4 regions of the Bradyrhizobium sp. Unk1 genome follow, and region 2 is predicted to be linked to each of the others. Evidence: predicted binding sites of a transcription regulator. Region 2 holds the regulator's gene; each other region holds the start of a gene.
What was found. The regulator PhoB, encoded in region 2, activates phosphate uptake and scavenging genes when phosphate is short. The targets are predictions, from matches to a motif close to TGTCATNNANCTGTCAT.

Region 1 (7,655 bases), on a different contig from region 2:
ACGGCCAATGAGTTACCGCAGGCAGGTGTGATGCCCCAGCGTACGCGCGACATCGAGACCGCGGGGCTGATGCTTTGCGTCACGTCATCGAAGGTCAAAATGGATGGAAGGCGACGATAGTATCATGCCCCTGTTTTGCCCGACGAGTCAAATTGCTTCGGGAAAGCGTAAGTCATTGATCCGCCACGCCCGGCTACTGTGCATGGGGTTGTTTTCGCAGTTTTTGTTTGGAGCGGTCCGTCTGAAGAGCGCCCGTTACGCGCTCTCCGTCTCCCGGTGCACGTCGTGCACCACGAGGCCCATGCCTTCCTCGGGCATCTTGATCCAGTCGCGGCGCTTCAGCGTGCGCTTGGTGTCCTCGTAGCCGCTTGTCCAGTGCTCGCGCATCGAGGTGCCCGAGAATTCGTGGTCCTTGGCGTCGCCCTCATAGGCCTTCTGCTGGTAGATCAGATGCAGGATCGCGATCTCCGGCATGTTGCGCAGGCTTACCTTGAGGCTACGATCCTCCTCGGACAATTGCTCGTCCGGAATCTTCGCCAGCGCCTTGTAGAGCAGAACCTTGAGATTGTGGGTGCGGCGATAGACGTCGGTGTTGTGGCGCGTGCGCGAGGAATACATGATGTCCTTGTGGCGGGCCATCACGTCCTGGATCGAGCGCGGCAGCACGCCCCGCGCGCTGAACAGGTCGACCTGGAACACCAGCGAGTTGAGCGCATCCTCCTGGTCGAGCAGGTGCTGGAGCGGCGTGTTGGAGACGATGCCGCCGTCCCAGAAATGATCGGTGCCGATCCGCACCATCGGCAGTGCCGGCGGCAGGGCGCCGGAGGCCATGATGTGCTCCGGCTCGATCTCGTCATGGGAATTGTCGAAATAGATGAAGTTGCCCGAGAGCACGTTGACCGCGCCGACCGCGAAGCGGACCTTCTTCTCGTTGATGAGGTCGAAGTCGACGAGCTCCAGCAGGCTCTCCTTCAGCGGCATCGTGTCGTAATAGCTGGTGGCGGTGCGCGCGCCGACCGGGCTGAACCAGGGATTGACCTGGTGCGGGGTGAAGAAGCCGGGCTGGCCCATCGCCGACGTCATCCACGCACTGGTGAGATTGCGCCACTGGCGGAAGATGTCGCCGTCGGGCGTGTAATGCCAGATCTTGCGATTGGTGATGCGCTCCCAGAAGATGCGCAGGGCCTCCAGCCGCTTCTCCGGCTTGTTGCCGGCGATGATGGCAGAATTGATTGCACCGATTGAGACGCCGCAGACCCAGTCGGGCTCGATGCCGGCCTCGTGCAGCGCCTGATAGACGCCGGCCTGGTAGGCGCCGAGCGCGCCGCCACCTTGCAGAACCAGCGCGACGCGGTCGCAGCGTTCGGGGCGCCAGCCCCGCGCGGGAGGCTGATGCGTCTGATGAGCCGGTTGCGACGTGCGGGCGTCCATGGGTGCCTCCTAGCGTGGACCAAACGATTGCGTCCGGCAGTGACGGCGTGATGACAATTTCAGCGCCGATGCATTGTCCGCATGCAGGTCGACCGCAACGGGAATGGCGGGAGGTCGTGCGCCTGACGGAAATCCTTCACATCGCAGTCAATGACGGCGGCTAGCAATTTGCGGTCCAGGCCTGACGCCGCCGGGCGGGCATCACACACAGGAGATCAGGATGCGCAGGGAAGACGTGCTGAGACTTCCGTCCATGCCGGCGGCGGGACCGAGCTATCCGGCCGGGCCCTATCGCTTCGTCAACCGCGAATTCCTCGTCATCACCTACGAGACCGATCCGGAGCTGATCCGCGCCGGCCTGCCTGAGCCGCTGGAGCCGATCGACCAGCCGATCGTGCATTACGAATGGATCAAGATGCCGGACTCCTCCGGCTTCGGCAGCTACACCGAATCCGGCCTCGTCATCCCCGCGCGTCTCAACGGCGAGGAGGTCAATTTCGTCTCGCAGATGTATCTGGACGACGATCCGCCGATCGCGGCGGGCCGCGAGATCTGGGGCTTTCCCAAGAAATACGCCCATCCCAAGCTCGAGATCGTCAAGGACACGCTGACGGGCACGCTGGAATATGCCGGCCAGCTCGTCGCCATGGGCACGATGGGCTACAAGCACGAGAGCATGGCCGGCAACGGCGATCGCACCCGTGCGACGCTGTCGAAGACGCAGATCAATCTGAAGATGATCCCGGGCGTCGACGGCCGTCTCGAAGTCTGTCAGCTCGTCGCGATCAACCTCATCGACATCGTGCCGAAAGGCTCCTGGATGGGGCCCGGCCGGCTGCATCTGGTGCCCCACGTCAACGCGCCGGTCGCGGATTTCCCGGTTCGCCGCTGCCTCGGCGCGCACCACTACATCGCCGATCTCACGCTGCCGTTCGGCCGCGTCGTGCACGACTACGTCAAGGAGGCCGAGGCGGTGGCCGCGACGGGGCTGGCCGCGGAGTAGGGCGGCACCATCATCAAACTGTAACAAAGCCGTAATTGAGTACCCGCGAGAGGTTCGGAAGATGCCGTCAGCCATCTTCCGGAAGCGGGGCATTTATTGACAATTGGGGTTGGCCATGGCTGAGCCGGCGAAGCTTGTCAGCGCGATATCGGATTCCGTGCCCGCCATTCCCGGCTTGGTCTGGGCGTTCCGGCTGCACGGCGACGGCAGTGCCGAGGCGCTGCCGATCGACCAGCCGATCGAGTTCAGCCATGACGGCCGGCTCTGGCTGCATTTCAACCTGACCGATGCGCGCGCGCGGCCCTGGATCGCAGCGTCACAGCTGCCGCCGCTTGCGCGTGACCTCCTGCTGTCCAACGACACCTTCCAGCAGCTTCACGTCATCGACCACTGCGTCTACGGGGTCTTCTCCGATCTCGTGCGCGACATCGACAGCGCGACGGAAGAGACCGCGTTCCTGCGTTTCGCCATGACCGAGCATCTTCTCGTCAGCGGCCGGCATCAGGCGCTGTGCTCGGCTGATGCGACGCGCCGCGTGCTCGAAGGCGGCTACCGCGTCGACAACGTCGCCCATCTCCTGGAAAAGATCGTCGACGAGGTCGCCGACACGCTGGACCGGATGGCGGACAAGCTCGGCCAGGAGATCGACGACATCGAGGAACGGATTTTGGCCGACGACGCCAAGCCGGAGATGCGCCGCAATCTCGGCCGGCTGCGCCGGACCTGCGTCAGACTGCATCGCCAGCTCACCGGCCTGCGCGTGCTGTTCCACCGCCTCGATCAGAAGAATACCGATCATCTCTCGCCGGCCTTACGCATTCACGCCGGCAAGCTGGCGCAGCGGCTGGACGGGCTCGATCACGACATCGTCGAGCTCCGCGAACGCAGCCGCCTGCTCGAGGAGGAGCTGCGTTTCAAGAACGAGGAGGAGAGCAACCGCCACCTCCACACGCTCTCCATCGTGACCTCGCTGTTGCTGCCGCCGACCCTGATCACCGGCATCTTCGGCATGAACACCAAGGGCCTGCCGCTGACCGACGTCGAGAGCGGATTTCTCGTGGCGGCGCTGCTGATGGCCTCTTCGGTCGGCGCGGCCTATCTCTTCATGCGGCGCACGGGCATCTTCAAAAAATAGCGTATTGACCGTGAGTTGGCGTGCCCATCAATCTCCGTTGCGACGCGCGGCCGCCATTGTGCTGGCCTCAACGGTCGCGAGCACGAGCGCGCTCGCCGGCGCCAAGGACGAAAGCGCGGCCGAATGGCTGGCGCCAAAATGGTTCAACGAATGGCATGACGGGCTCGCCAACAAGGGCCTGAATTTCGGCGCCACCTATATCGCCGACAACATCGCCAACGTCTCCGGCGGGGTGAAGCGCGGCGCCATCCATTTCGGCCGCCTCGATCTCTCGGTCGATGCCGATCTCGACAAGCTGGTGGGCTGGACCGGCGGCCGCTTCTACGCCAATGCGTTCGTGATCTACGGCCAGGGGCTGAGCCGCAATTACGTGATGAACCTCGCCACCATCAGCGAGATCGAGGCACTGCCAGACCGGCGGCTCTACAACGCCTATTTCGAGCAGAGCTTCTTCGGCGACCGCCTGAACATCAGGGCCGGCCAGCAGGCCGCCGACGTCGAGTTCTTCGACAGCCAGACCGACGACCTCTTCATCAACGGCACCTTCGGCTGGCCCGCGATCAAGGCGAGCAATCTTCCCGCCGGCGGCCCGGCACCGCCGATCGCTGTGCCCGGCATCCGCATCAAGGCGGCGCTGACCGAAAACATCACCGCGTTCGGTGCGGTGTTCAACGGCGATCCGTCAGGCCCGGGCGAGGCGGATCCGCAGCTGCGCGACCATCATGGTCTGGCGTTCCGCGTCAACGATCCGCCGTGGGTGATCGGGCAGGTCCGCTTCAACTACGACATCGATCTCGGAGGCCGGCCGCTCGCCGGCAATTTCACGCCGGGCGCCTGGAAGCATTACGGCTCGTTCGACAGCCAGCGCTTTACGGCGGAGGGGCTGTCGATCGCCGATCCCGGCGGGAGCGGTGTGCCTGCAAGACTTCGCGGCAATTACGGTATCTTCGCCGTCGTCGAGCAAGTGCTCTATCGCCCGCCGGAGGTGAAGGACAACACCACGTCAGCCTCGATCCCGGGCGTCACCGCGTTCGGCCGCATCGCCTACAGCCCGCCGGACCGCAATCTGATCGACCTTTACGTGGACGGCGGCATCGGCTTCGTCGGCTTCACGCCAGGCCGTCCGCTCGATCGCTTCGGCGTGGCGATGGCCTATATGCGGATTTCGAACACCGCGCGCAATCTTGATCTCGATACGCAGGCCTTCACCGGCATCCAGAGCCCGGTGCGCAGCAACGAGACGCTGATCGAGATGATCTACGAGGCGCATATCAAGCCGGGCTGGCTGATCGCACCATACTTCCAATACGTGTTCCGCCCCTCCGGTGGCGTCCCCAATCCGAACGATCCGACCGGCGTGTCGCGGATCGGTGACGCCGCCGTCTTCGGCGTCACCACCACGATCAGGTACTAGGCCATCGCCGGCTTCGGCTCGACCTTCGGTTGCCGCGACAGCGCCAGCACGATCAGCGAGGCAAACACGCAGAGCGCGCCGGCGATGAAGAACGCGGGCAGGTAGCTCTCATAGACAGTCCGCGAGAAACCGGCGCCGAACGCCGCGGTGCCTGCGCCGAGCTGATGGCCGGCAAAGATCCAGCCGAACACCAGATTGGCGCGCTCGGGTCCGAACTTCTGCGCGGTGAGCCGCACCGTCGGCGGCACCGTGGCGATCCAGTCGAGCCCGTAGAACATCGCGAAGATCGACAGCCCGTAGAACGAGAAATCGCTGAAGGGCAGGAAGATCAGCGAGAGGCCGCGCAGGCCGTAGTACCAGAACAGGAGGTAGCGATTATCGTAGCGGTCCGACAGCCAGCCCGACATGATGGTGCCGAAGAAGTCGAAGATGCCCATCGCGGCGAGCAGGCTTGCGGCCTGCACCTGCGGGATGCCGAAATCGAGGCACATCGGAATCAAATGCACCTGGACGAGGCCGTTGGTCGAGGCGCCGCAGACGAAGAAGGTCGCAAACAGGATCCAGAACGCGCGCGACTTCGAGGCGTCGCGCAGCGTGCCGAGCGCCACGCCCGTGATCGAGCCATGGCTGACCGGCGGAGCCGGCAGGGGCTCGGTGCCTTCGTCGCCGAACGGGCGCAGGCCCAGATCGCTCGGCCGGTCGCGCATCGCGAGGAGAACCGCAACGGCCGAAACGCATAGCGCGATGCAGACGAAGCCGAGCGCGAGCCGCCAGCCGTAACGCTCGGTCAGGCTTGCGAGCAGCGGCAGGAAGACGAGCTGGCCGGTAGCGACGCTCGCGGTCATGATGCCGACGACGAGGCCGCGCCGCGCGGCGAACCAGCGCGTCGCGATAGTGGCGCCCAGCACCAGCGCGGTCATGCCGGTGCCGATGCCGATCACGACGCCCCACAGCAACACGAGCTGCCAGACTTCGGTCATGCCCAGCGAAAGGACCAGCGCCGAGACCACGATGAGCTGTGCAGTCAACGTGACGTTGCGCAGGCCGTAACGGTTGAGCAGGGCGGCCGCGAACGGCGCCATCAGCCCGAACAGGATGAAGCGGATCGACAGCGCGGAGGAAATCTGCGCCGTGCTCCAGCCGAACTCGTGCTGAAGCGGGACGATGAACACGCCGGGCGCACCGACCGTGCCGGCGCTGATCAGCGCGGTGAGGAAGGTCACGCCGACCATCACCCAGCCGTAGTGGATATTGCGGCGGCTGAGTGTCGCCGCGAGCCAGTTCGAGATCATTGGGCCTCAATGTTTGATGGGCAGGCTTTGAGACACCTGCACGAGCTTGCAGAATGGCACGGGACGTGTCTGTCGAAAATGACAGAGTTCCCTCATTTTCGGACGTATCTTGGTCAGTGCGTCAGACGCTCCACGGCGATGGCCGTGGCTTCACCGCCGCCAATGCAGAGTGCCGCGACGCCGCGCTTGAGGTTGTGCGCCTCGAGCGCGTGCAGCAGCGTCACGATCAGCCGCGCGCCGGTGGCACCGATGGGATGGCCGAGCGCGCAGGCGCCGCCGTTGATGTTCAGCTTGTCGCGGGGAATGCCGAGATCGCGCTGCGCCGCCATCGCTACCACGGCGAAGGCCTCGTTGATCTCGAACAGATCGACGTCGCCGGCGCTCCAGCCGACCTTGTCGAGCAGCTTGCGGATCGCCGGGATCGGCGCCGTCGTGAACCATTGCGGTTCCTGGCTGTGGGTGGCGTGGCCCTTGATCTCGGCAATTGCCGGCAGGCCGTTGCGATCCGCGAGTGAGCGCTTCGTCAGCACCAGCGCGGCGGCGCCGTCGGCATTTGCGGAGGAGGCCGCCGGCGTGATGGTGCCGTTGGCGCGGAACGCCGGCTTCAATCCGGGGATTTTTGCAGGATCGACCTTCAACGGATGTTCGTCATTGGCGATGATGCGCGGGCCTGCTTTCTCGGTGAGCGTGATCGGCGCGATCTCGGCCTTGAACGCGCCGCCCTCGACCGCCTTGCGCGCGCGGCTCAGCGTCTCCATCGCATAGGCATCCTGGTCCTTGCGGGTGAACTGATAGGCCTCCGCGGTGGCCTCGCCGAAATCGCCCATGGAGCGGCCGGTCTCGTAGGCATCCTCCAGCCCGTCCATCATCATGTGGTCGATGATGCGGTCGTGCCCGGCGCGGTAACCACCGCGTGCCTTGGCGAGGAGATAGGGCGCGTTGCTCATGCTCTCCATGCCGCCGGAGACGACGATCTCGGCCGAGCCGGCGCGGATGATGTCGTGCGCCAGCATGGTCGCCTTCATGCCGGAGCCGCAGACCTTGTTGACCGTGGTCGCGCCCGTGGCGTCGGGCAGGCCGGCGCTACGTGCCGCCTGGCGCGCCGGCGCCTGGCCTTGTCCGGCCGGCAGCACGCAGCCCATGAAGACCTCGTCGACCTTCTCGGGCGCGAGCCTGGCGCGCTCAAGTGCCGCACCGATGACGTGGGATCCGAGCTTGTGTGCCGCCAGCGGCGACAGCTCGCCCATGAAGCGGCCGAGCGGGGTGCGGGCGGCGGAGACGATGACGACGGGATCGGCGGCTTCGGCCATGATGAAACTCCCAGCGATGACGAGAAAGATTATGATCATCATATGATGCGGCGCAAAAAATGCAACCGCG
Region 2 (7,655 bases):
TCGATGGTCATGGCGAGATGACCGTTACCGAGGAGCGTGCCGGAATCTTTTATCTCGCCGAGGCGCTCGGCATCGTAGCGCGCATAGGCGCGCAGGCGATCCGGCGCCATGTAGTCGACGACCAGGAACGACACCGGACCGTCGGTCTGGGCCTGGAGAATGAAGCGGCCCTCGAACTTCAGCGCCGAGCCGAGCAGCGTCGTCAGTACGATGGCCTCGCCGAGCAGCTTGCCCACGGCAGCGGGATAATCGTGCTTGGTCAGGATCTCGTCGAGCGCGGGACCAAGCCGCACCAGGCGGCCACGCACGTCGAGCGCGTCGACCTCGTAAGGCAGCACGGCGTCATCGATGGGAACCGCTGATGGCGCGCGAACCGGGCCTTCAGGCCCGGTATTCATGTCAGGGGATTGGGAAACCATGGCGCTTTATCTGGGGTCGATGGAGGAAAATGGAAGAGGGCGCAAGGGTGGTGTGTTCCGGATGCACTTATGATCGCACAGGATCCTGCAAATTCGATGTCGTCCCGGGGCGCGCGAAGCGCTGATACGGGACCCATAGCCACAGGATTACGCGATAGCCCGCGTAGCCCGGATGGAGCGTAGCGCAATCCGGGACCACTCCAACTGCGGACACAAACCCGGATTTCGCTGCGCTCCATCCGGGCTACAAGTGAGATTACTTCACCGCGTCAAAGCACCAGGCCAGAATGCCCTTCTGCGCATGCAGGCGGTTTTCGGCCTCGTCGAACACGACCGATTGCGGGCCGTCGATCACCTCGTCCGTGACTTCCTCGCCGCGATGGGCGGGCAGGCAATGCATGAACAGCGCATCGGGCCTGGCCAGCGACATCAGCTTCGCATTGACCTGATAGGGCTTGAGCACGTTGTGACGGTGCTCGCCCTCCTTGTCGCCCATCGACACCCAGGTGTCGGTGACGACGCAGTCGGCGCCCTTCACGGCGGCCTCGGGATCGGTGCCGAGCACGATCGGCGCGCCGGTGGCCTTGATGAAGTCCCGCATCACCTTTTTCGGCGCAAGCTCCGGCGGCGTCGCGACATTGAGCTTGAACTTGAAACGCTCGGCGGCATGCGCCCAGGACGCCAGCACATTGTTGTCGTCGCCGGTCCAGGCCACCGTCCTGCCCTCGATCGGGCCGCGATGCTCTTCGTAGGTCATGAGGTCGGCCATCACCTGGCAAGGGTGCGAGCGCCGCGTCAGGCCGTTGATGACGGGCACCGTCGCATATTCCGCCAGCTCCAGCAGGGCCTCGTGATTGAGGATGCGGATCATGATGGCGTCGACATAGCGCGACAGCACGCGCGCCGTGTCGGCGATGGTCTCGCCGCGGCCGAGCTGCATCTCGGCGCCGGTCAGCATGATGGGCTCGCCACCGAGCTGGCGCATGGCGACGTCGAACGAGACGCGGGTGCGGGTGGAGGGACGCTCGAAGATCATCGCCAGCGTCTTGCCTTCCAGCGGCTTCACCGGCTGGTGCGCTTTCTGCTTCGCCTTCATGGCGGAGGAGGCCGCGAGCATGCTCTTGAGCTCCGACAGCGGGAGCTCGTTGATATCCAGAAAGTGCTTCGGGGACTTGCTCATCAGCTTGCCGCCCGCTTGGTCTGACTGGACGAGATCGCGGCGCAGGCGCGTTCGAGCCGACCGACGCTGTCCTCGATTTCGGCTTCGGTGACGATCAAGGGCGGCAGGAAGCGCACGACATTGTCGCCGGCGCCGACCGTGAGCAATTTCTCGTTGCGCAGCGCCGCGCCGAGATCGCCTGACGGCACCACGGCCTTGATGCCGATCAGAAGGCCTTCGCCGCGCACTTCGCTGACGATGTCAGGATAACGATCGATCACGGAGGCGAGCTTCTGCTTGAGCAGCAGCGACATCTTCTGCACGTGATCGAAGAAGCCGGGCTTGAGCATGACGTCGAGCACGGCGTTGGCAGCCGAGATCGCGAGCGGATTGCCGCCGAAGGTCGAGCCGTGCGAGCCGGGCCCCATGCCGGCAGCCGCGTCCGCGGTCGCCAGCACCGCGCCGATCGGGAAGCCGCCGCCAAGCGCCTTGGCCAGCGACATCACGTCAGGCGTGACGCCGGTGCGGCGATGCGCGAACAGATCGCCGGTGCGGCCCATGCCGGTCTGCACCTCGTCGAACGCGAGCAGCAGACCCTTCTCGTCGCAGAGCTGGCGCAACGCCCTCAGGAAGGCGGGCGTTGCCGAACGCACGCCGCCCTCGCCCTGGATCGGCTCAATCAGGATGCCGGCGGTCTGCGGACCGATCGCCTTCTTGACGGCTTCGATATCACCATGCGGGACCTGGTCGAAGCCGTCCATCGGCGGGCCGAACCCCTCGAGATATTTTGCCGAACCGGTCGCGGCGAGCGTTGCCAGCGTGCGGCCGTGGAAGGCGCCTTCGAAGGTGATGATGCGGTAACGTTCCGGATGCCCCTTTGAGAAGTGATGATGGCGGACCAGCTTGATCACACCTTCCAGCGCTTCAGCGCCGGAATTGCAGAAGAACACGAAGTCCGCGAAGCTTTCATTGCACAGACGCGCGGCAAGCTTCTCGCCGTCCGGGCTCTGGAACAGGTTCGACATGTGCCAGAGTTTGGTGGCCTGCTCCTGCAACGCCTTGACCAACGCAGGATGAGCATGGCCGAGCGCATTCACCGCCACGCCCGAGGTGAAATCGAGATAGCGATCGCCGTTGGTCGCAATCAGCCAGCAGCCTTCGCCGCGCTCGAAACCGAGGTCGGACCTGGCGAAAACGGGGAGCAAGTGCGGCGCTGCGCTGTTAGTCATGACGATCACTTGAATGTTGCGGACGGTGTGAGCGTGCATTGCGCAACGCACCATTGACCGGCCCGGAAAACGAAACGTGCCGCCTTTTAAGGGCGGCACGCACGACTATCTTATGCCTGGTGAAACCGGTGTCAATGCCGCCCGGAAAGCCTCGCGAAACGCAGAATCCGTAGTCTTGCGGTGTCGATTTTGCGTATTTCCGCCACGGAACATGTGGAAGCGAGTCGGCGGACTCTTGCGCGTGAGTCACGCCATATTGTAGCGTTTGGCTTGTCAGATACGACATCTCGTGCAGCAGTTCTGATCCTCTAAGTCCTCATGTACCGGCGTAAGCGTTCGGGCGCATCTGGCGCGCCCGGCGAGCCTTAAGGGATTCTGGCGGCACGGGTTTTTCGAAGCTTAGGCATTCGCCGTGCGGCCGCCAGGATGGCAGGCGCCGGCGAAGGAAAGGGTGCAATGACCGTTTTGACCTGGTCGGATGATCGCGTCGAGCAGCTGAAAAAGCTCTGGGAGGCCGGACTTTCGGCCAGCCAGATCGCCGCTGAACTCGGGAATGTGACCCGCAATGCCGTGATCGGCAAGGTGCACCGGCTCGGCCTGTCGGGCCGCGCCAAGAGCCCTTCATCGGCAGCGCCCCGGCCGCGCAAGGCGCGCCCCGCCCAGCACATGATGCGGGTGACCCGCCCGATCGCGCGCGGCAACACCGCGCTGGCGCAGGCCTTCGAGGTCGAGGTCGAGGCCGAACCGGTCACCTACGACAACGTCGTGCCGATGAGCCAGCGGCTGTCGCTGCTGGAGCTGAACGAGGCCACCTGCCACTGGCCGGTCGGCGATCCCTCGAGCCCGGATTTCTTCTTCTGCGGCGGCAAGGCGCTCTCCGGCCTGCCCTACTGCGCCCAGCACTCGCGCGTGGCGTATCAGCCCGCGGCCGATCGCCGTCGCGCGCCGGCGAAGCCGGGTCCGCGCTGAGTTAGCTCCAGACAACCTTGTCCCGGCACAGGGCTGGGACGATCGAGCAAGAAAAAAGCGCGCCACCCGGCGCGCTTTTTGTTTGCTGGCTTGCGGCGGACCCTACGCCTGCTCCGCCTTCGCAAAGCGATCGTCCAGTGCGTAGCCCGCGCCGCGGACGGTGCGGATCGGGTCCTGCTCGCGGCCGAGATTGAGCAGCTTGCGCAGGCGGCCGATATGGACGTCGACGGTGCGCTCGTCGATGTAGATGTCACGGCCCCAGACGCTGTCGAGCAGCTGCTCGCGCGAGAACACGCGGCCGGGATGCTCCAGGAAGAACTCCAGCAGGCGATATTCGGTTGGACCGAGATCGATCGGCCGGCCCGAACGCGCCACGCGGCGCTTGTCGCGGTCGAGCTCGATGTCGCCATAGGCGAGCACCGTGGCGAGCCGCTCCGGGCTGGCGCGCCTGAGCAGGCCCTTCACGCGTGCCAGCAGCTCCGGCACCGAGAACGGCTTGACGATGTAGTCATCGGCGCCGGTCGCAAGGCCCCGCACCCGCTCGCTCTCCTCGCCACGCGCGGTGAGCATGATGATCGGGAGCTGCTTGGTCTCGGGCCGGGTGCGCAGCCGCCGGCACAGCTCGATGCCGGAGAGGCCCGGCAGCATCCAGTCGAGCACGATCAAATCGGGGATGTGCTCCTTGAGGCGGGTGTCGGCATCGTCGCCGCGCATCACCGTCTCGACGTCATAGCCGTCGCCTTCGAGGTTGTAGCGGAGAAGCTCGGTGAGAGCTTCCTCGTCCTCAACCACCATAATGCGTGCGCCCATGGTGTCGTCGCTCCTTAAGTGTTCGGGACCGTCGTGGCGAAGGTCGTCATGTCGCCCTTCGGCCGCTTGTCGGTGATCGCCTGGCCCTCGATCATGTAGAACACGGTCTCGGCGATGTTGGTGGCGTGGTCACCGATGCGCTCGATGTTCTTGGCGCAGAACATCAGATGGATGCAGAACGAGATGTTGCGCGGATCCTCCATCATGTAGGTGAGGAGCTCGCGGAACAGCGAGGTGCAGATGGCGTCGACTTCCTCGTCGCCCTTCCACACCGCCATCGCCGCCGGCAGATCGTGCGCGGCATAGGCATCCAGCACCGACTTGACCTGCTGCTGCACGAGGTCGGTCATGTGCTCCAGGCCGCGGAACAGCTTGAGCGGATGGAAATCGGTCTCCAGCGCCGCGACGCGCTTGCCCATGTTCTTGGCGAGGTCGCCGATCCGCTCGAGATCGGTCGCGACGCGCATGGCGCCGACGATCTCGCGCAGATCCACCGCCATCGGCTGGCGGCGCGCGATGGTGAGCACGGCGCGCTCCTCGATCTTCTTCTGAAGCGCGTCGAGCTCGGCGTCGATGGTGACGACACGCTGGCCGAGCGCGACGTCACGGCGGATCAGCGCGTCGACGGAATCGACGATCATGCGCTCGGCGATGCCGCCCATCTCGGCGACCAGGCGCGTGAGCTCCTGGAGGTCGGTGTCGAAGGCCTTTGCGGTATGTTCAGAACCCATGTTCCGTCTCCTCAGCCGAACCGGCCGGTGATGTAATCCTGCGTGCGCCGGTCGGTCGGCGACGTGAAGATCTTGCTGGTGTCGTCGAACTCGATCAGCTCGCCGAGATACATGAAGGCGGTCTTGTCGGAGACGCGCGCCGCCTGCTGCATGTTGTGGGTGACGATCGCGATCGTGTAGTTCTCGGACAGCTCCTGGATCAGTTCCTCGACCTTCGCGGTCGAGATCGGGTCGAGCGCCGAGCAGGGCTCGTCGAACAGGATCACCTCGGGCCGCACCGCGACCGTGCGGGCGATGCAGAGGCGCTGCTGCTGGCCGCCGGAGAGCGACAGGCCGGAGGCGTTGAGTTTGTCCTTGACCTCGTTCCACAGCGCGCCGCCGCGCAGCGCCTTCTCGACGCGGTCGTCCATCTCGGACTTCGAGATCTTCTCGTAGAGACGGATGCCGAAGGCGATGTTTTCGTAGATCGTCATCGGGAACGGCGTCGGCTTCTGGAACACCATGCCGACGCGGGCGCGCAGCAGATTGAGGTCCAGCTTGGGGTCGAGGATGTTGGTCTGGTCGAGCATGAGCTGACCGGTGACGCGCTGGCCCGGATAGAGGTCGTACATCCGGTTGAAGATGCGCAGCAGGGTGGACTTGCCGCAGCCCGACGGACCGATGAACGCCGTGACGCGGTTGGTGCCGAGCGCCAGATTGATGTTCTTCAGCGCGTGGTGCTCGCCATAATAGAAGTTGAGGTTGCGCACCGTCACCTTGGCCGGGGCTTCGGGCAGCACCGGCGCCTGGGGCAGGCCACCGGCCGCGCTCATCGATACGGAAAGCTCACTCATTTTGCGGTCCTCTCGGCGCCAAGGATGCGCGCACCAATATTCAGGGCAAGAACGGTCAGGGTGATCAGCAGCGCGCCGCTCCAGGCAAGCTGCTTCCAATAGGCGTAGGGGCTCTGCACGAAGTTGTTGATGGTGACCGGCAGGTTCGCCATCGTCTTGTTCAGGCCGAGGCTGAAGAACTGGTTCGACAGCGCGGTAAAGAGCAGCGGCGCGGTCTCGCCGGCGACGCGGGCAGTCGCGAGCAGCACGCCGGTGATGAGACCCGATCGGGCGGCACGATAAGCAATGCGCTTGATCACCAGCGAGCGCGGCAGCCCGAGCGCGGACGCCGCCTCGCGCAGCGCGTTCGGCACCAGCAGCAGCATGTCCTCGGTGGTGCGCAGCACCACCGGGATGACGATGACGGCGAGCGCGAGCGCGCCTGCGATCGCCGAGAAGCCGCGCATCGGCACCACCACCGCGCCGTAGATGAACAGGCCGATGATGATCGAGGGCGCCGACAGCAGGATGTCGTTGATGAAGCGGATCACCGAGGTCAGGCGGTCGTTGCGGCCGTACTCGGCGAGATAGGTGCCGGCGAACAGGCCGAGCGGCGCGCCGATGCCGACGCCGAGCACGGTCATGATGATCGAGCCGACGATGGCGTTGCGCAGGCCGCCTTCGGTCGAGCCCGGAGGCGGCGTGTCCGCGACGAAGAGCTCCAGGTTCAGACCGGCGATGCCGTTGTAGAGCAGCGTGATCAGGATCAGCGCAAGCCAGGTGACGCCGAAGGCGGCGGCGCCCATGCAGAGCCCGCGAACAACGATGTCCTTGCGGCGGCGGCGTGAATAGATCGGGTTCATGGCGCTAGTTCCCCGCCTTCTTTTCCAGCCGCATCAGCATCAACCTCGCCGCTGCGAGCACGAAGAATGTCAGCACGAACAGCAGCAGGCCGAGCAGGATCAGGCCGGACTGGTGCAGGCCGTCGCTCTCGGCAAACTCGGATGCGATCGCCGCCGAGATCGTGGTGCCCGGGGCGAAGATCGAGGAGGAGATCCGGAACGAGTTGCCGATGATGAAGGTCACGGCCATGGTCTCGCCGAGCGCGCGGCCCAGCGCCAGCATGACGCCGCCGATGACGCCGACGCGGGTGTAGGGGATCACCACGCTGCGGACGACTTCCCAGGTGGTGCAGCCGACGCCGTAGGCGGCTTCCTTCAGCACCGGCGGCACCGTCTTGAACACGTCGACCGAGATCGAGGTGATGAAGGGCAGCACCATGATCGCGAGGATCAGCGCGGCGTTGAACAGGCTGAGATAGGACGGGGGACCTGCGAAGATGGCGCCCAGCACGGGGACGCCGTCGAAGATCTTGATCATGAAGGGCTGGAAGGTGTTGGCCAGGAACGGGCCCAGCACGAAGAAGCCCCACATGCCGTAGATGATCGAGGGGATGCCGGCGAGCAGCTCGATCGCCATGCCGATCGGGCGGCGCAGCCATTGCGGGCAGAGCTCGGTGAGGAAGA
Region 3 (7,655 bases), on a different contig from region 2:
GGTTGCGCTTGCGCGGCTTGGCCATGTCGGCAACGGTGCCGTCCATGTGGTCGTTGAAGGCGAACAGGTCGACGCGGCCCTCGGCGAGCCATTGGCCGATCTCGGTCTCGGCATCGAGATTGTAGGTCTCGTGGCGCAGGTGGAAACGCGTGTCGGCGGCGAATTGCGGGCGTTGCCGCTCGATCGCCTCCATCAGGGCGCGCGCATTGCCGGCGCTGCGCAGGCCAGGCTCCCACGAGCAGGTCGTGGCGTGAAACACGGTGGTGATGCCGTTGCTGATCGCCTGGCGGTCACTGTCGGCGAGCGCGACGTCGATCGGGAAGTCGACGCCGGCGCGCGGCATCATCTGCCGTTCGAAGGCATCGCCATGCAGATCGACGATGCCGGGCAGCACCAGCAGGTTGCGCGCATCGATCGCCAGCCGCGCACGGCCGCGAGAGGCATCGACCTGCGCAATGTCCGCGCCGGACACCAGAATGGAAGTTTCGACGAGCTCGGAGCCGATCAGGGCCCGGCCGCCCTCGAGGAAGATGTCTGTCAAGCGACCGCGCTTCGTTTGCTGGCAGGGGAACGGGTGAGGGAGCTTGCCCGTGCTTCATATGCCGAGAGGAATTCTTCAATCCCGAGCTTGCGGAAATCGGGCAGTGCTTCACGCAATTTGTCGTGATCCCAGTCCCACCAGGCGAGCCGGGCCAGCCGTCCGGCGACGTCTTCCGAGAACCGCCGCCGCACGATGCGCGCCGGATTGCCGGCGACGATGGTGTAGGCCGGCACGTCCTTGGTGACGATGGCGCCCGCCGCGATCACGGCGCCGGTGCCGATGTTGCGGCCCGGCAGCACGATCGCGCCATGGCCGATCCAGACGTCATGGCCGATATGGACGTGATGCTGGCGCCGCCAGTCGAAGAACTCGGTGTCGTCGCTCTCGCCTTCGAAGTAGGCGCTGGAACGATAGGTGAAATGCGCCTGCGTGGCGCGATGCATCGGATGATTGCCGGGATTGATGCGCGTCATCGCCGCGATCGAGCAGAATTTTCCGATGGTGGTGTAGGTGATCTGGGCGTCGTTCACGACATAGGAGTAGTCGCCCATCGCGACTTCATGCAGGACGGTGCGCGCGCCGACTTCGGTATAGGTGCCGAGCCTGGTCTCATGCAGCTTCGCCGAGGGGTCGATGGTCGGTTGAACCGAGAGTGTTTTGCCGGCCATGCTACATCCGATAGGTCGAGGGCGGGCGTACCTCTTCGAGCGGCCTGATGACAGCGTCATGACGATGTGATGACAGGGGAGGAGGTGTGTTGGATCGCCGCACCGCGATCCGTGTGTCACACAAGTGTCAAGTGCCAGCGTTAGCGGTGGCAGCCAGCTACTCTGGAGCCCTCTATGCTGGTGGTTGAAGGTCTGACGTGCCGCTTTGGCGCAAAAGCCGCGGTGGACGACGCTTCGTTTCAAATCTCCCCCGGCGGCTTCGTCGGTGTGATCGGGCGCTCCGGCGCTGGCAAGTCGACCATGCTGCGCATGATCAATCGCCTGGCGACGCCGACGCAGGGCCGTATCCTGTTCGACGGCCTCGACGTCACCGCGCTGCGCGGCAAGGAATTGCGGCAGTGGCGGGCGCGCTCGGCGATGATTTTCCAGCAGTTCAACCTGGTCGGCCGGCTCGACGTGTTGACCAACGTCCTGATGGGCCGCCTCGCCACCATGCCGGCGTGGCGCTCGCTGACGCAGACCTGGCCCGAGCACGACAGGGCGCTGGCGATGTCGGCGCTCGAACAGTTCGATATCGCCTCGCTCGCCGCCCAGCGCGCCGACCAGCTCTCCGGCGGCCAGCAGCAGCGCGTTGCGATCGCCCGCGCGCTGGTGCAGCAACCCGACATCATCCTCGCCGACGAGCCGATCGCCTCGCTCGACCCGCGCAACACCAAGATCGTGATGGATGCGCTGCTGCGCATCAACAAGCATTTCGGCATCACGGTGCTCTGCAACCTGCATTCGCTCGATCTGGCGCGCAGCTATTGCGACCGCCTGATCGGCATGGCGCAGGGTCGTGTGGTGTTCGACGGCGCGCCGGCCGAGTTGACCGACCATGTCGCGCGCGAGCTCTACGATCTCGAAGCCTCCGACGTCATGGGCGGAATGCCTGTGCCGGCGCCTGAGGGCGTGCCGGCGCTCGGAACGGCCGCAGCCGCCTGAGCTGCGCCTGTAGTTGCCAATTTTTGCGTCAACCGACCCCAACCGATGAAGAGGGTATCATGATCACTCGCAGACTGGTTCTTGCTGGCGCCGCCGCGCTCGCGTTCACGGCTTCGGCTTCCGCCGACGATTGGAAAGCCAAATATCCCGAACTGACCTTCGCGGTCATTCCGGCGGAAAACGCCTCGGGCGTGACCGAGCGCTGGGCGCCGTTCATGAACTATCTCTCCAAGGAATTGGGCGTGAAGGTCACGCTGCGCATCGCCAACGACTACGCCGCCGTCATCGAAGGCCAGCGCGCCGGCAACATCCATATCGCCAGCTACGGCTCGGCGTCGTTCGCCCGCGCCCGCCTGACCGGCGTCAAGACCGATGCCTTCGCCAACGACATCAACGCCGACGGTTCGACCGGCTACTACTCGGTGTTCTTCGTCAAGGCGAGCAGCCCCTACAAGAGCGTCGACCAGCTCAAGGGCAAGAACCTCGGCCTCGTCGACCCGAACTCGACCTCCGGCAACAACGTGCCGCGCTTCGAGCTCGACAAGATGGGCATCACGGATGCCGACACCTATTTCAGCAAGGTCGTCTTCACCGGCAGCCATGAGAACGCGATCCTGGCACTGGCGCAGGGCACGGTCGACGTTGCGGCCAACCAGTGGACCAGCGATGACGATTCCACGCTGGCGCAGATGCTGACCAAGGGCATGCTGAAGAACGCCGACGGCTCGCCGATGAAGAAGGACGATTTCCGCATCATCCACAAGTCGGCGCCGATCATCAACGGCCCCTACGCTTACAATTCCGACCTGCCGGAAGAGGCCAAGGCGGCGATCGCAAAGGCGTTCTTCGACGCGCCGGCCAAGGACAAGGCGGCCTTCGATCGCCTCCAGGACGGCCAGAAGAAGGGTTTCCATCCCGCCACCACCAAGGACTGGGATGGCACGATCGAGCTGATCAAGTTCGTCGATGCACTGCGTAAGAAGAAGGCGTCCTGAGTTTCAGGACGATAGCACTGGAGCCGGGTCGATGGACCCGGCTCTTTCTCTTTGATCGACCATTTTTCCTGGCCAGATGACCGTCGCGGTTTCGATCCTCCCCGAGCAGCAGCTCGCCGTGCTCAACGCGGCCTATCGCCAGGCGGTCGCGCGCAAGCGGCTCCGACTCCTGTTGGGGCTGGTGATCTTTGCCGCGGCGCTGTTTCTTGCCGCCATCGGCGCGGAAGTGAACCTGCGCACCTTCTTCGCCCATTTCGGCAATTTCATCAGCTATTTCGACCGCATCCTCACGCTCGACAGCGGCCAGCGGGTCTGGACCGATGCCGGCGAGTGGCTGTGGGGCTGGCGCAAATGGCTGAAGATGCTGGGCGAGACGCTGCTGATTTCCTATGTCGGCACGCTGATCGGCGCGACCTTCGCCTTCGCCTTGAACTTCTTTGCGGCCGAGAACACCTCGCCGTCGCCCTGGCTGCGCTTCGTGGTGCGTCGCCTGCTCGAATTCGCCCGCACCGTGCCGGGCATCGTCTTCGCGCTGATCTTCGTGATCGCGTTCGGCCTCGGGCCGATGGCCGGCGTGCTCGCGATCGCGATCCACTCCACCGGCGCGCTCGGCAAGCTGTTCTCCGAGATCGTCGAGAATGCCGACATGAAGCCGGTCGAAGGCATCCGCTCGACCGGCGCGAGCTGGCTCTCCTGCATGCGCTTCGCCGTGGTGCCGCAGGTGACCGCGGGCTATGCCAGCTACGGGCTGCTGCGCTTCGAGATCAATGTCCGCGAGGCCTCCGTCATGGGCTTCGTCGGCGCCGGCGGCATTGGCCAGGAGCTCGTCGTCGCCATCCGCAAGTTCTATTACTCCGACGTCAGTGCCATCCTGCTCACCATCATCATCACGGTCTTCATCATCGACATCACCACGGGCTGGCTGCGCGGCCGTCTGTTCGGCAAGGAGGCACGGACGTGACGGGGCCGCGGCAGGTCGACACGCGAGCGCTTCGCGCGCGCTACCCCGACGTGTTCGACCGCCCCGCCTCGGCGCGGCTCGCGGTGCCGGCGATGATCGTCGCGGCGTTTGCGATCCTGGTCTACGGCCTCGTCGATCTCGACTTCTCACCGTCGCGATTCTTCGCAGGGCTGAGCCAGCTCGGCTGGATCAGCCTGATGATGATCCCGCCCGATCCCGGCTCTTCGCTGCCGGTCTATCTGAAGGCGTTGGGTGAGACGCTGTCGATCGCGCTGCTCGGCACGACGCTCGCCGCGCTGTTCGCGCTTCCGGTCAGTCTGCTGGCCGCGCGCAACGTCATACCCTCGCAGATCCTGCGCTTTCCTATCAGGCGGTTTCTCGATTCGATCCGCGGCGTCGACACGCTGATCTGGGCGCTGGTGTGGATCAATGTGGTCGGGCTCGGTCCGTTCGCCGGTGTGCTCGCCATCGCCGTGTCGGATTTCGGCGCGTTCGGAAAATTGTTTTCGGAGGCGATCGAGGGCGCCGACCAGAAGCAGGTCGAAGGCGTCCGCGCCTCCGGCGGCAGCGCTTTGCACGAGATCCGCTTCGGCCTGCTGCCGCAGGTCCTGCCGGTGATCGCCGGCCAGGTGCTCTATTTCATCGAATCCAACACGCGCTCGGCCACCATCATCGGCATCGTCGGCGCCGGTGGCATCGGCCTCCAGCTCGCCGAGCAGATCCGCGTGCTGGAATGGCAGAGGGTGTCGTTCCTGATCCTGATGATTTTGGTCGCAGTGGCCGCGATCGATTTCATATCGAGCAAGCTGCGGTTTGCGATTATTGGGCGGCGGGCTGTCGCCTGAGCAAAGGTGTCGTAGGGTGGGCAAAGCGAAGCGTGCCCACCACTGCCGATAGCTTGGAAAGATGGTGGGCACGGCGCAAGTGCGCCTTTGCCCACCGTACGATACCTGCGCGAGCGGGTAGATCACCCGTTCTCCACCAGAAACTCCACCCGCTCCGCGGCAAAGCGCGAGTGCTTCGTCACCAGCGGCTTGCCGGCGAGATCGTGGTCGGTCGCGTCGACCACCAGGATCGGCCGTCCGAGCGGCAGATCGAGTCGTGCGGCATCGGTCGCGTCCACGATGCCGGCGGTGATCCGGGTCGCGCCGCGGCTGTAGTCGCGGACGCCGTAATGCTCGAGCAGTTTCGTCATTGAGCGCGTCGCGGCGAACACCTCGCCCGCGCCCGGAAACAACTCCGCTGACAGCCAGGTGGTGGAGACGCAGATCGGCGTGTGGTCGGCGAGGCGGATCGCCTCGATCCGCACCAGCGGCGCGCCGGCCTTCAATCCCAGTTCGCGCGCCAGTTCGCGGGTCGCGACGTCATCGGACGCCTCGATCAGCCGGCCATGCGGTTCGCGGCCGTCGGCGCCGACGATCTCGGAGAAGCGGGTGCGCGAGCGCAAGGGATAAGCAAGGCGCTGCGCCTCGACATAGGTTCCGCTGCCGCGTTCGGCGCGCACGAGGCCGCGCTCGGCAAGTGCAGCCAGCGCGCGCCGCACGGTGTGGCGGTTCACGCGATAGGTTTCGGCGATCTCCATCTCGCCCGGCAGCTTGTCGCCGGCCGCAAAGCGGCCGTCGGCGATGCCGCGCTCGATGCCATCGGCAACGAGGCGCCACAGCGCGACGCCCGAAGAGGCTGAGTCCTGCATGCTCATGTCGCCGAGAAGCCTACTTCAGAAATCACACGTTTGTCACGAAACAGTCATGGCGCTTCCGTATCAAGTTGTCTATTATCATAGACAACTTGGATTCGGCAAGTTCTGCAGAAAGTTTCGGTGGATTTGGTGACCCAGCACAACAACCAGCAAGTCCAGCGCAAGGCCGCGATGGCCGTGCTGGCGCACGCGGAGGCGGGCGAGATCGCCGCTCGCCTCCGCGCTCTCGCCCTGCCGGCTCATCAGGAGCTGCGCGCGCCGGAAAACGGTCTCGTCATGCTGCGCGGCCGGGTCGGCGGCGACGGCGCGCCTTTCAATCTCGGTGAAGCCACGGTGTCGCGCGCCGCGGTCCGGCTCGCGAGCGGCGAGGTCGGCTTCGGCTACACGCTGGGGCGCGATGGCGAGAAGGCGCGGCTGATCGCGCTGTGCGACGCGCTGGCGCAGTCCAGTGATTTCGGCGAGGCGGTGGAGCGTGACGTTATCGCGCCGTTGCGCGAGCAGCTTATGATCCAGCGCAAGCAGGCGGCGGCCGAGACCGCCGCGACGAAGGTTGATTTCTACACCATGGTGCGCGGTGAGGGGTGAGGCCATGACCACGATTGCGGAACTTCCGCCGGGTTTCGTCGACAAGGTCTTGTCGGCGCAATCGACCTTTCGTTCCGTCATGGACGCGATGGCGCGGCCGGGCTCGGTCCAGCGCATCGTACCGATGGCGGGAGTGCCCGGGCCAACGATGCGCGGCACTGCCGCGATCGCGCTGACGCTGTTCGATCACGACACGCCGCTCTGGCTCGATGCCCGGATGGCGGAGAGGTCGGACGTGGTGAAATGGCTCAAGTTCCACACCGGCGCGCCGGTGGTGCAGGACTCCTCGATCGCGAGTTTCGCCCTGATCAGCGACGGCGCGGCGCTGCCGCCGCTCGAGCGCTTCGCACTGGGTACGAACGAGTATCCGGATCGCTCGACCACGGTGATCCTTCAGGTCGAGAGCTTGGACTCAGGGCGCAGTTTCGAACTGCGTGGCCCCGGCATCGACGGTGTCGCGACACTTCAGGCCTCGATCAGGCCTTTCGACTTGTTCGAACGGCTGCGGTTCAACGAGGCGCTGTTTCCGCGTGGCATCGATTTGGTGCTGGTCGCCGATGATGCCGTGGTTGCGATCCCGCGCACCACGCGTGTCGTGAACAAGGGAAGCTAGTCGCATGTATGTCGCAGTCAAAGGCGGCGAGCGCGCCATCGAGAACGCCCATCGCCTGCTCGCCAATGCGCGGCGTGGCGACCAGAGTGTTTCCGAAGTCACGCTCGATCAGATCTCGGAACAGCTCGGCCTCGCCGTGGACCGCGTCATGAGCGAAGGGTCGCTCTATGACCGCGAGCTCGCGGCGCTCGCCATCAAGCAGGCGCGCGGCGATCTGATCGAGGCGATCTTCCTGGTCCGCGCCTTCCGCGCCACCCTGCCGCGCTTCGGCGCCAGCGAGCCGGTCGACACCGGCGCGATGCGCGTGCAGCGGCGGGTGTCGGCGACCTTCAAGGACATTCCCGGCGGCCAGATCCTCGGGCCGACCTTCGACTACACGCATCGTCTGCTCGATCCCTCGCTGGGCCAGGGTTTTGTGCCTGAAGTGCCGGCGACGGCCGAAGCTTCGACGGCGCCCACGCCGCGCGTGACCGATATTCTGGGCCGCGACGGGCTGATCGAATCCTCGCCGCGGGCCGAAGACGGCGCCAGCGTCGGCGATCTCACGCGCGAACCGCTGAACTTCCCGGCCGATCGCGACCTGCGCCTGCAAAACCTCGCACGCGGCGA
Region 4 (7,655 bases), on a different contig from region 2:
ATCGGCTCGTTCGCGATCCGGCCGGGCCCGATAATGGCGGCGACCGACGAGGTCGACATCATGATCGAGGGCCTCGGCGGCCACGCCGCGCGACCGCACAAATGCATCGATTCCGTGCTGGTCGGCGCGCAGGTGATCACCGCGCTGCAGTCGATCGTCGCCCGCAGCGTCGATCCGCTGGAATCGGCCGTGATCTCGATCTGCGAATTCCACGCCGGCAATGCCCGCAACGTCATTCCGCAGACTGCGACGCTGAGGGGCACCATCCGCACGTTGTCGCCGGAGGTGCGCAAGCTGGTCGAGAAGCGCGTGCACGAAGTGGTGGCGGGCGTGGCGCAGATCACCGGTGCCAGGATCGACCTGCACTACAAGCGCAACTACCCTGTCGTGAACAACCACGCCGCGGAGACCGAGGTGGCGCGGCGCATCGCCAGGAACGTTGCCGGCGAGGCCAATGTGCACGAGATGCCGCCGCTGATGGGTGGCGAGGATTTCGCCTACATGCTGGAAGCGCGGCCCGGCGCGTTCATCTTCTGCGGCAACGGCGACAGCGCCGGCCTGCATCACCCCGCCTACAATTTCAACGACGAGGCGATCGTGTTCGGCACGTCCTATTGGGTCAAGCTGGTCGAGGAGTCGCTCGCGGCGTCTTAACGCCGAACCGAAGCACAAACGAAGAGGGCCCGTGCATCGCACGGGCCCTTTGTCTTTGCGGAATGATCGGCTCAGAAAATCCGCGAGAAGATCACATACAGCGTGGCCGACAGCGCGATCGCGCAGGGCAGCGTCAGCACCCAGGCCATCAGCAGGTTGCGGATGGTCGCCATCTGCAGGCCCGAGCCGTTCGCGGCCATGGTGCCGGCGACGCCGGACGACAGCACGTGGGTGGTCGAGACCGGCAGGCCGAACACGTCGGCGGCGCCGATCGTGGCGGCGGCGACCAGCTCGGCGGAGGCGCCCTGTGCGTAGGTGAGATGGGTCTTGCCGATCTTCTCACCGACGGTGACGACGATGCGCTTCCAGCCGACCATGGTGCCGAGGCCGAGCGCGATGGCGACGGCGACCTTCACCCAGGTCGGGATGAACTTCGTGGCGCTATCGAGGCCGCCCTTGTAGGCGTTCAAGGTCGCGACCTCTTCCTTGTTGAGGTCGTTTTCCTTGTCCTTCATCAGGAAGCGGATCGCTTCCGAGGTCAGGTACATGTCGTTACGGGTGTTGCCGACCACTTCCGCCGGCACCTTGTTGAGCGAGCCGTACTTCGCGACCTGGTCGCCGACATCCTTCACCAGCACCGACAGCGAGGGGTAGGTGCCTTCGCTGATGTGGTGCGAGGTGATGTACTGTGTCACCGCAGGACGGGGATCGCCGATGATCGAGTGACCGGCGCCCTTGGCCGCGATCACCTTGGAGGCGGCCTCCGAGACCTTCTGGAACTGGGCGACCTGGCTCTCCGGCAGCGCGCGGTTGAGCGCGTAAGCCGTCGGCACGGTGCCGATCAGGATCAGCATGATCAGGCCCATGCCCTTCTGGCCGTCGTTCGAGCCGTGGGCGAAGCTGACGCCGGTGCAGGTCGCGATCAGCAGGCCGCGGATCCACAGCGGCGGCGCCTTGTTGCCTTCGGGCGCGGCGTACAGGGCGGGGTTGCGCACGATGAACTTGAGCAGCAGCAGCAGCACGGCGGCACAGATGAAGCCGAACAGCGGCGACAGCAGGAGCGCGTAGCCGATCTCGGTGGCCTTGCTCCAGTCGACGCCCGAGGTGCCGTCGCGGCCGCGCATCATTGCGTTGGCAATGCCGACGCCGATGATCGAGCCGATCAGCGTGTGCGAGGAGGAGGCGGGCAGGCCGAAATACCAGGTACCGAGGTTCCAGATGATCGCGGCGATCAGCAGTGCGAACACCATGGCGAAGCCGGCGCTCGAGCCGACCTGGAGGATCAGCTCGACCGGCAGCAGCGAGACGATGCCGAAGGCGACTGCGCCGGAGGACAGCAGCACGCCGAGGAAGTTGAAGAAGCCCGACCACATCACCGCGACTTCGGCCGGCAGCGAGTGGGTGTAGATCACGGTCGCCACCGCGTTGGCGGTGTCGTGGAAGCCGTTGACGAACTCGAAGCCGAGCGCGATCAGCAGCGCGACGAACAGGAGGATGTAGGGCAGGAAGGTCGTCACCTTCGTGCCGGTCGCGTTGACGTCGACATAGATGCTGTAGGCAACGAACAGCAGGCCTGCGGCAAGGATGCCGAAGAACAGGATCATCGTTAGCGGGTTAAAACCCTTGTCGAGATTTGGCCTGGAAGCCGGCTGGACAGGCGTCGGATCGCCTACCGCACGGTCGAATGCAATATCTGTCATTTTTGGACGCCCCTTAACTAATTTGAAGGGCTATTGTCCGCGATGGATTTGAAGGCTGGATGACAACTGCGTCGTAAAGTCGCTTTCCCTCCAGTATTTGCCAGTATTTAGGCGGCGCGCGGGGCTTTCTTCTGCAAGCCGGCGGCAATCTTCAGGTCATCGACAAAGCGCTGATATTCCAGCACCTTGGCTTCCGGATCGGGCAGTCGCAGCAGATAGGACGGGTGCACCGTCACCAGCGCCTTGCGTCCGTCGGGCAGGTCTATGAGCCGGCCGCGGGTCTTGCCGATCGGGGTGATCTTGCCGAACACGCTTTGCGCGGCGGTGGCGCCCATCGCCACGATGAGCTCGGGCTGGATTGCCGAAACTTCCCGCTCGTACCATTGCCGGCACGCCCGGATCTCCGGCGTCGCCGGCTTCTGGTGCAGGCGGATCTTTCCGCGCGGCACGAATTTGAAGTGCTTGACCGCGTTGGTGACATAGACCTTGTTGCGGTCGACGCCGGCTTCCGCCAGCGCACGGTCGAGCATCTGGCCGGCCGGGCCGACGAACGGATGGCCGGCCAGGTCTTCCTTGTCGCCGGGCTGCTCGCCGACCAGCATGATGGTCGCGTCTTTCGGGCCCTCGCCGAACACGGTCTGCGTGGCATCCTTGTAGAGCGGGCAGGCGCGGCAATGTGCGGCCTCCTCGCGGAGCGCTTCGAGATCGTCGGCAGCCAGCTTGCGTGGCATCGGAGCCTCCGGCCGCTTCTGGGGCTTGTGCGGATCGGTTGCGGCATTGGCGATCATGGCGCCGGTCATGCGCTCGGCGTCTTCGATCAAGGGCTTAATGATCGACGCCTCGGGCAGGTTCCTCCAGTATTTCTTCGGCATCTCCGTCTGCATTGCCTTCACCTTCAGCCGCGCCGGGTTGAAGATGCTGGCGTAGTAGCGCCGCCAGGTTTCCTCCAGCCGGTCTTCGCCGGGTGCTTCGCTCTTGCTCACGCCCGACGTGAACGAGAGCGCGTGGCCATCCCAATGCGCACACAGATCGGGTGTCAGGATCGACCAGGGCATGTCGGCGAAGCGCTTGGCGAAGAACGGCGCGGCAAGCTCGACGATGTGATGCTCCGGCTCGAACCAGGCGACGTAATGCGCCGCGCGCTCGCGTCCGATCTCGCGGAAGCGCACGAAGGCATGCATCTTGTGCTCGTCGCGATGGACTGCTCTTGCCATGGCGGTGATCTGCGCGACATCGGGATCGGTCGCGACCTCGATGAGATCGTGATTGTCCTTCAAGCGCCAGAGCAGGCGATAGAGGATCGCAAAGCGCTCGCCGTCGCGATGCAGGATCGCGGCCTTGGCGAGCTCGACGAATTTTGCGGACACATTGAAGGTGCCGTCGTTCACCTCAAATATCGGAGACGGCGCGGGTGGCGCGAACAACTCCGCTTCGCCGCCTTGTACGGTCCAGGTGACATCGCTTGGCTGCACATGATGCAGCACGAGCGACCGTGCGGCTTTGCGCCAGCCGTCGAAATCGGTTTCGGTGTCGAGGGTGATGTACTGCATCAGAAGCCAAACCCCAGTTGTGTTGCCTTCGGCTTGAACCGTTCGATCAGCCCGGCGGCATCGAGACGATGCGGGGCGGGCCGGTGATCGCTGAGGACGATGAATGGCAGCGCCTTGTTGCGGGGCACGTGCAGCCGCGCGAGATCGGAGAGGCGGATCGTGGTGGTGCGCCGCGTCGCGATGATGCGTTCGACCGCCTTGGTGCCGAAGCCGGGCACGCGCAGCAGTTCCTCGCGGCTGGCGCGGTTGACGTCGAGCGGGAAGCGGTCGCGATGGCGCAGCGCCCAGGCGAGTTTTGGATCGATGTCGAGCGGCAGCATCGCGCTGTCGTCGACGATCTCGCCGACGTCAAAACCGTAAAAGCGCATCAGCCAGTCGGCTTGGTAGAGCCGGTGCTCGCGCAGCAAGGGCGGTGCACGCAGGGGCAGGGCGCGGCTCGCATCGGGGATCGGGCTGAAGGCGGAGTAGTAGACGCGCCGCAGCCTGTATGAGCCGTAGAGATTGGCGCTGGTGTGCAGGATGGTGTGATCGGAGGCCGCGTCGGCGCCGACGATCATCTGCGTGCTTTGCCCGGCCGGTGCGAAGCGCTGCGGCCTGGCCTTCGTCTTCGCGTTGCGGCCTTCCTCGGCCTCGTCGAGCTTCAGCCGCAGCCGGCCCATGGTGCGGCGGATCGCACGGACGTCTTTCTCCGGCGCGAATTGCTGCAGGCTCGTCTCCTCAGGCATTTCGATGTTGATGGAGAGACGGTCGGCATATTTGCCGGCTTCCGCGATCAGCGCGTCGTCGGCCTCGGGAATGGTCTTGAGATGGATGTAGCCGCGGAAGTGATCCTCCTCGCGCAGTTTGCGCGCGACGCTGACCACCTGCTCCATGGTGTAGTCGGGGCTGCGGATGATGCCGGAGGAGAGAAACAGGCCCTCGATGTAATTGCGCCGGTAGAAGTCGAGCGTGAGCTTGACCACTTCGTCGATGGTGAAGCGGGCCCGCGGCACGTTGGAAGAGGCGCGGTTGACGCAATAAAGGCAGTCGTAGTTGCAGGCGTTGGTCAGGAGCACTTTGAGCAGCGAGATACAGCGTCCGTCCGGCGCGTAGGAATGGCAGATGCCCATGCCCGGCGCGGTCGAGCCCATGCCCTTGCCATCGCTGGAATCCCGCTTCTCGGTGCCGCTGGAGGCGCACGACGCATCGTATTTGGCGGCATCGGCCAGAATCTCCAGCTTGCGTTGTACGTCCATCGTGGGATCCCTTTGATTCAGCTTACGAATCCGGATGAGCACCAATTCGATTGACTCCCCGGCCGCTGTTAGCTTTATATTAGAACATATCATGAACAAATGAGCCAGCCGCAGGTTCTTATTTTTGAGACCCTCGGCAATCACCTCTGAAGGAGCGGCGTATATGAGCGGCGCACGGATGAACGCGCTTGCGACCTTGCGCGGCCAGATCGAGCGCATCGAGACGGCGGAGGTCGTGCATCAGCACGATCGCGTCGCGCTCGGCCACGGCGAGGTCGACAGCGCGCTGAAGGGCGGGCTCGCGCGCGCGGTGATCCACGAGGTGTTTTGCGAAGGCCGGCAGGGAACCGCCGCGACGGGTTTTGTCATGGGGCTTGCGGGGCGTGTCTCGCGGCGCCGGCCGCTGCTGTGGGTGCGGCAGGATTTTTCGGAAATTGAAACCGGCGCACTGTCGATGAGCGGGCTTGCCGAGATCGGTCTCGATCCGCGCCGCGTGGTGATGGTGCGCGCCGCCGATGTCGAGAGCGCGCTGCGGACCTCGGCCGATGCGCTGGCCTGCGACGCGCTTGGCGCCGTCGTGCTCGAGCTCTGGGGTGAGACGCGGCAATTCGATCTCGTGGCGAGCCGCAAGCTGACACTGGCCGCGCAAGGCTCCGGTGTCACCGGCTTGCTGCTGCGGATGGCGGCGCAGCCTTTGCCCTCGACCGCGGAGACACGATGGATGCTGCGCGCGGCGCATTCGCCGCCGGGCCCTGCTTCAATGCCTGCGGCGCCTTTGAGCTCCTGGGGTGCGCCGCGCTTCGATGCCGAGCTCTTGCGCAATCGTCATGGCCCGTGCGGCCGGTGGATCATGGAATGGAAATGTGATGAGTGCCAGTTCAGTGAACCGTCGGCGTATCCTCAGCCTGTGGCTGCCGCGCCTGCCCATCGATCGGATTCAGCGGTTTTTCGGCGCGCTGGGTAAGGCCAATGATCCGAGCATCGTTGTCATCAAGGACAACAATGCGCTGGTGATCCATGCGCTCAATGAAGCCGCCGAGCGCCTCGGCTTGCACATCGGCCAGCCCCTGGCCAATGCACGGGCGATGTGTCCGGACTTGAAAGTGTTCGACGCCGATGTCGTGGCCGATGCGAAGACGCTCAGCGACGTCGCCGACTGGTGCGACCGCTTCACGCCGCTGGTGGCGCTCGATCCGCCGCACGGGCTGTTTCTGGACATCACCGGTTGCGCGCATCTGTTCGGTGGCGAGGCCGCGCTGTTGCAGACGCTGGTCCGCGCGCTCGCCCGTCAGGGTTTTGCCGTCAGCGCGGCGATCGCGGGCACCTCGGTCTGCGCGCGCACGCTGACGCGGCAGGCTTCCGGAACCATCGTCGCCGATGGCGGGGAGGCGGCGGCGATCAGCCGGCTGCCGGTGTCCGCGCTCGGTGCGGGCGAGGCCATCACCACGGGTCTGCGCCGCGCCGGCCTGAAAACCATCGGCGATGTCGCCTCGCGCGAGCCGCATGAGATCACGGCGCGGTTTGGCGCCCGGTTCTCCACGCTGCTCGCGCATGCGCAGGGGCATGGCGATGCCCCGATCAATCCGCGCAAACCGCTGCCGGATTACATCGTGGAGAAGCGCTTTGCCGAACCGATCGCCACCGACACCATGATCGCGATGACGCTGTCGCGGCTGGCCGACACGCTGATCGCGTCCATGGAGAAACAGGGCAAGGGCGCGCGGCGCCTGGAAGCCGCCTTCTTTCGCACCGACGGCGTGGTGCGTGCGATCATGGTCGAGACCGGGCGGCCGGTCACGCAAAGCAAAGTCATCGACCGTCTCTTTCGCGAACGTCTCGATGCGCTCGCCGATCCGCTGGATCCCGGCTTCGGCTTCGACATGGTGCGGCTGTCGGCAAGCCGCACGGAGGTCGTGGTGCAGGAGCAGCGCGATCTCGACGCCCATGTCCACGACAATGACGAGCTCGCCGCGCTGATCGACCGCATCGCCGCGCGCATCGGCGGAAAGCGCGTCGTCGTGCATTTGCCTGAGGATACCCATATCCCCGAATGTGCGGTGCTGGCCGCGCCGGCGCAGCACCATCTCGCCGTGGCCATGCAGGCCGTATGGCCGGCGCGCGCCGAGAGCGAGCCGCCGCTGCGCCCCCTGCGGCTGTTCGACAGACCGGAGCCGATCAAGGTGCCGTTCGCGACCGTGCCCGACGGCCCGCCGCATCAATTCACCTGGCGACGCGCGCTGCATGCGGTGGTGCGGGTGGAAGGGCCCGAGCGCATCGCGATGGAATGGTGGCGGCAGGACGGCAAGCAATTGACGCGGGATTATTTCCGCATCGAGGATGCCGAAGGCCTGCGCTTCTGGATCTTTCGCGACGGTCTTTACGAAGGAGAGGTGTTCGACGACGAAGGCAAACCCATTCCCCCCAACTGGTATGTCCACGGTCTCTTCGCATGAACACGCCTGCTTATGCCGAGATCGGCATCACCACCAACTTCTCCTTCCTGCGCGGCGGCTCGG

Region 1: AC5ZFO_RS07495 (acetoacetate decarboxylase) is a predicted target of PhoB. The motif match lies at 1,471-1,487, and genes of this name have one in related genera.
Region 3: phnF (phosphonate metabolism transcriptional regulator PhnF) is a predicted target of PhoB. The motif match lies at 5,883-5,899, and genes of this name have one in related genera.
Region 4: AC5ZFO_RS24170 (inorganic phosphate transporter) is a predicted target of PhoB. The motif match lies at 2,403-2,419, and genes of this name have one in related genera.

The regions. Positions count from the first base shown of each region.
Region 1 covers NZ_JCAMOP010000004.1:346,354-354,008, forward strand. Annotated here, with positions in the region: gene AC5ZFO_RS07485 (hypothetical protein) at 1-31, shown strand, start outside; gene AC5ZFO_RS07490 (patatin-like phospholipase family protein) at 256-1,431, opposite strand; gene AC5ZFO_RS07495 (acetoacetate decarboxylase) at 1,652-2,434, shown strand; gene AC5ZFO_RS07500 (transporter) at 2,550-3,569, shown strand; gene AC5ZFO_RS07505 (carbohydrate porin) at 3,628-4,983, shown strand; gene AC5ZFO_RS07510 (MFS transporter) at 4,980-6,275, opposite strand; gene AC5ZFO_RS07515 (acetyl-CoA C-acyltransferase) at 6,389-7,585, opposite strand.
Region 2 covers NZ_JCAMOP010000037.1:40,138-47,792, reverse strand. Annotated here, with positions in the region: gene AC5ZFO_RS35555 (Hsp33 family molecular chaperone) at 1-419, opposite strand, end outside; gene argF (ornithine carbamoyltransferase) at 676-1,599, opposite strand; gene AC5ZFO_RS35545 (aspartate aminotransferase family protein) at 1,599-2,807, opposite strand; gene AC5ZFO_RS35540 (GcrA family cell cycle regulator) at 3,264-3,776, shown strand; gene phoB (phosphate regulon transcriptional regulator PhoB) at 3,879-4,586, opposite strand; gene phoU (phosphate signaling complex protein PhoU) at 4,601-5,317, opposite strand; gene pstB (phosphate ABC transporter ATP-binding protein PstB) at 5,329-6,150, opposite strand; gene pstA (phosphate ABC transporter permease PstA) at 6,147-6,992, opposite strand; gene pstC (phosphate ABC transporter permease subunit PstC) at 6,997-7,655, opposite strand, start outside.
Region 3 covers NZ_JCAMOP010000027.1:63,476-71,130, forward strand. Annotated here, with positions in the region: gene AC5ZFO_RS30100 (alpha-D-ribose 1-methylphosphonate 5-triphosphate diphosphatase) at 1-541, opposite strand, end outside; gene AC5ZFO_RS30105 (LbetaH domain-containing protein) at 538-1,209, opposite strand; gene phnC (phosphonate ABC transporter ATP-binding protein) at 1,384-2,193, shown strand; gene phnD (phosphonate ABC transporter substrate-binding protein) at 2,253-3,188, shown strand; gene phnE (phosphonate ABC transporter, permease protein PhnE) at 3,265-4,149, shown strand; gene phnE (phosphonate ABC transporter, permease protein PhnE) at 4,146-4,994, shown strand; gene phnF (phosphonate metabolism transcriptional regulator PhnF) at 5,117-5,848, opposite strand; gene phnG (phosphonate C-P lyase system protein PhnG) at 5,969-6,433, shown strand; gene phnH (phosphonate C-P lyase system protein PhnH) at 6,438-7,046, shown strand; gene AC5ZFO_RS30145 (carbon-phosphorus lyase complex subunit) at 7,051-7,655, shown strand, end outside.
Region 4 covers NZ_JCAMOP010000019.1:43,177-50,831, reverse strand. Annotated here, with positions in the region: gene AC5ZFO_RS24175 (M20 aminoacylase family protein) at 1-654, shown strand, start outside; gene AC5ZFO_RS24170 (inorganic phosphate transporter) at 726-2,354, opposite strand; gene AC5ZFO_RS24165 (UdgX family uracil-DNA binding protein) at 2,462-3,904, opposite strand; gene AC5ZFO_RS24160 (putative DNA modification/repair radical SAM protein) at 3,904-5,139, opposite strand; gene AC5ZFO_RS24155 (ImuA family protein) at 5,303-6,103, shown strand; gene AC5ZFO_RS24150 (Y-family DNA polymerase) at 6,006-7,592, shown strand; gene AC5ZFO_RS24145 (error-prone DNA polymerase) at 7,589-7,655, shown strand, end outside.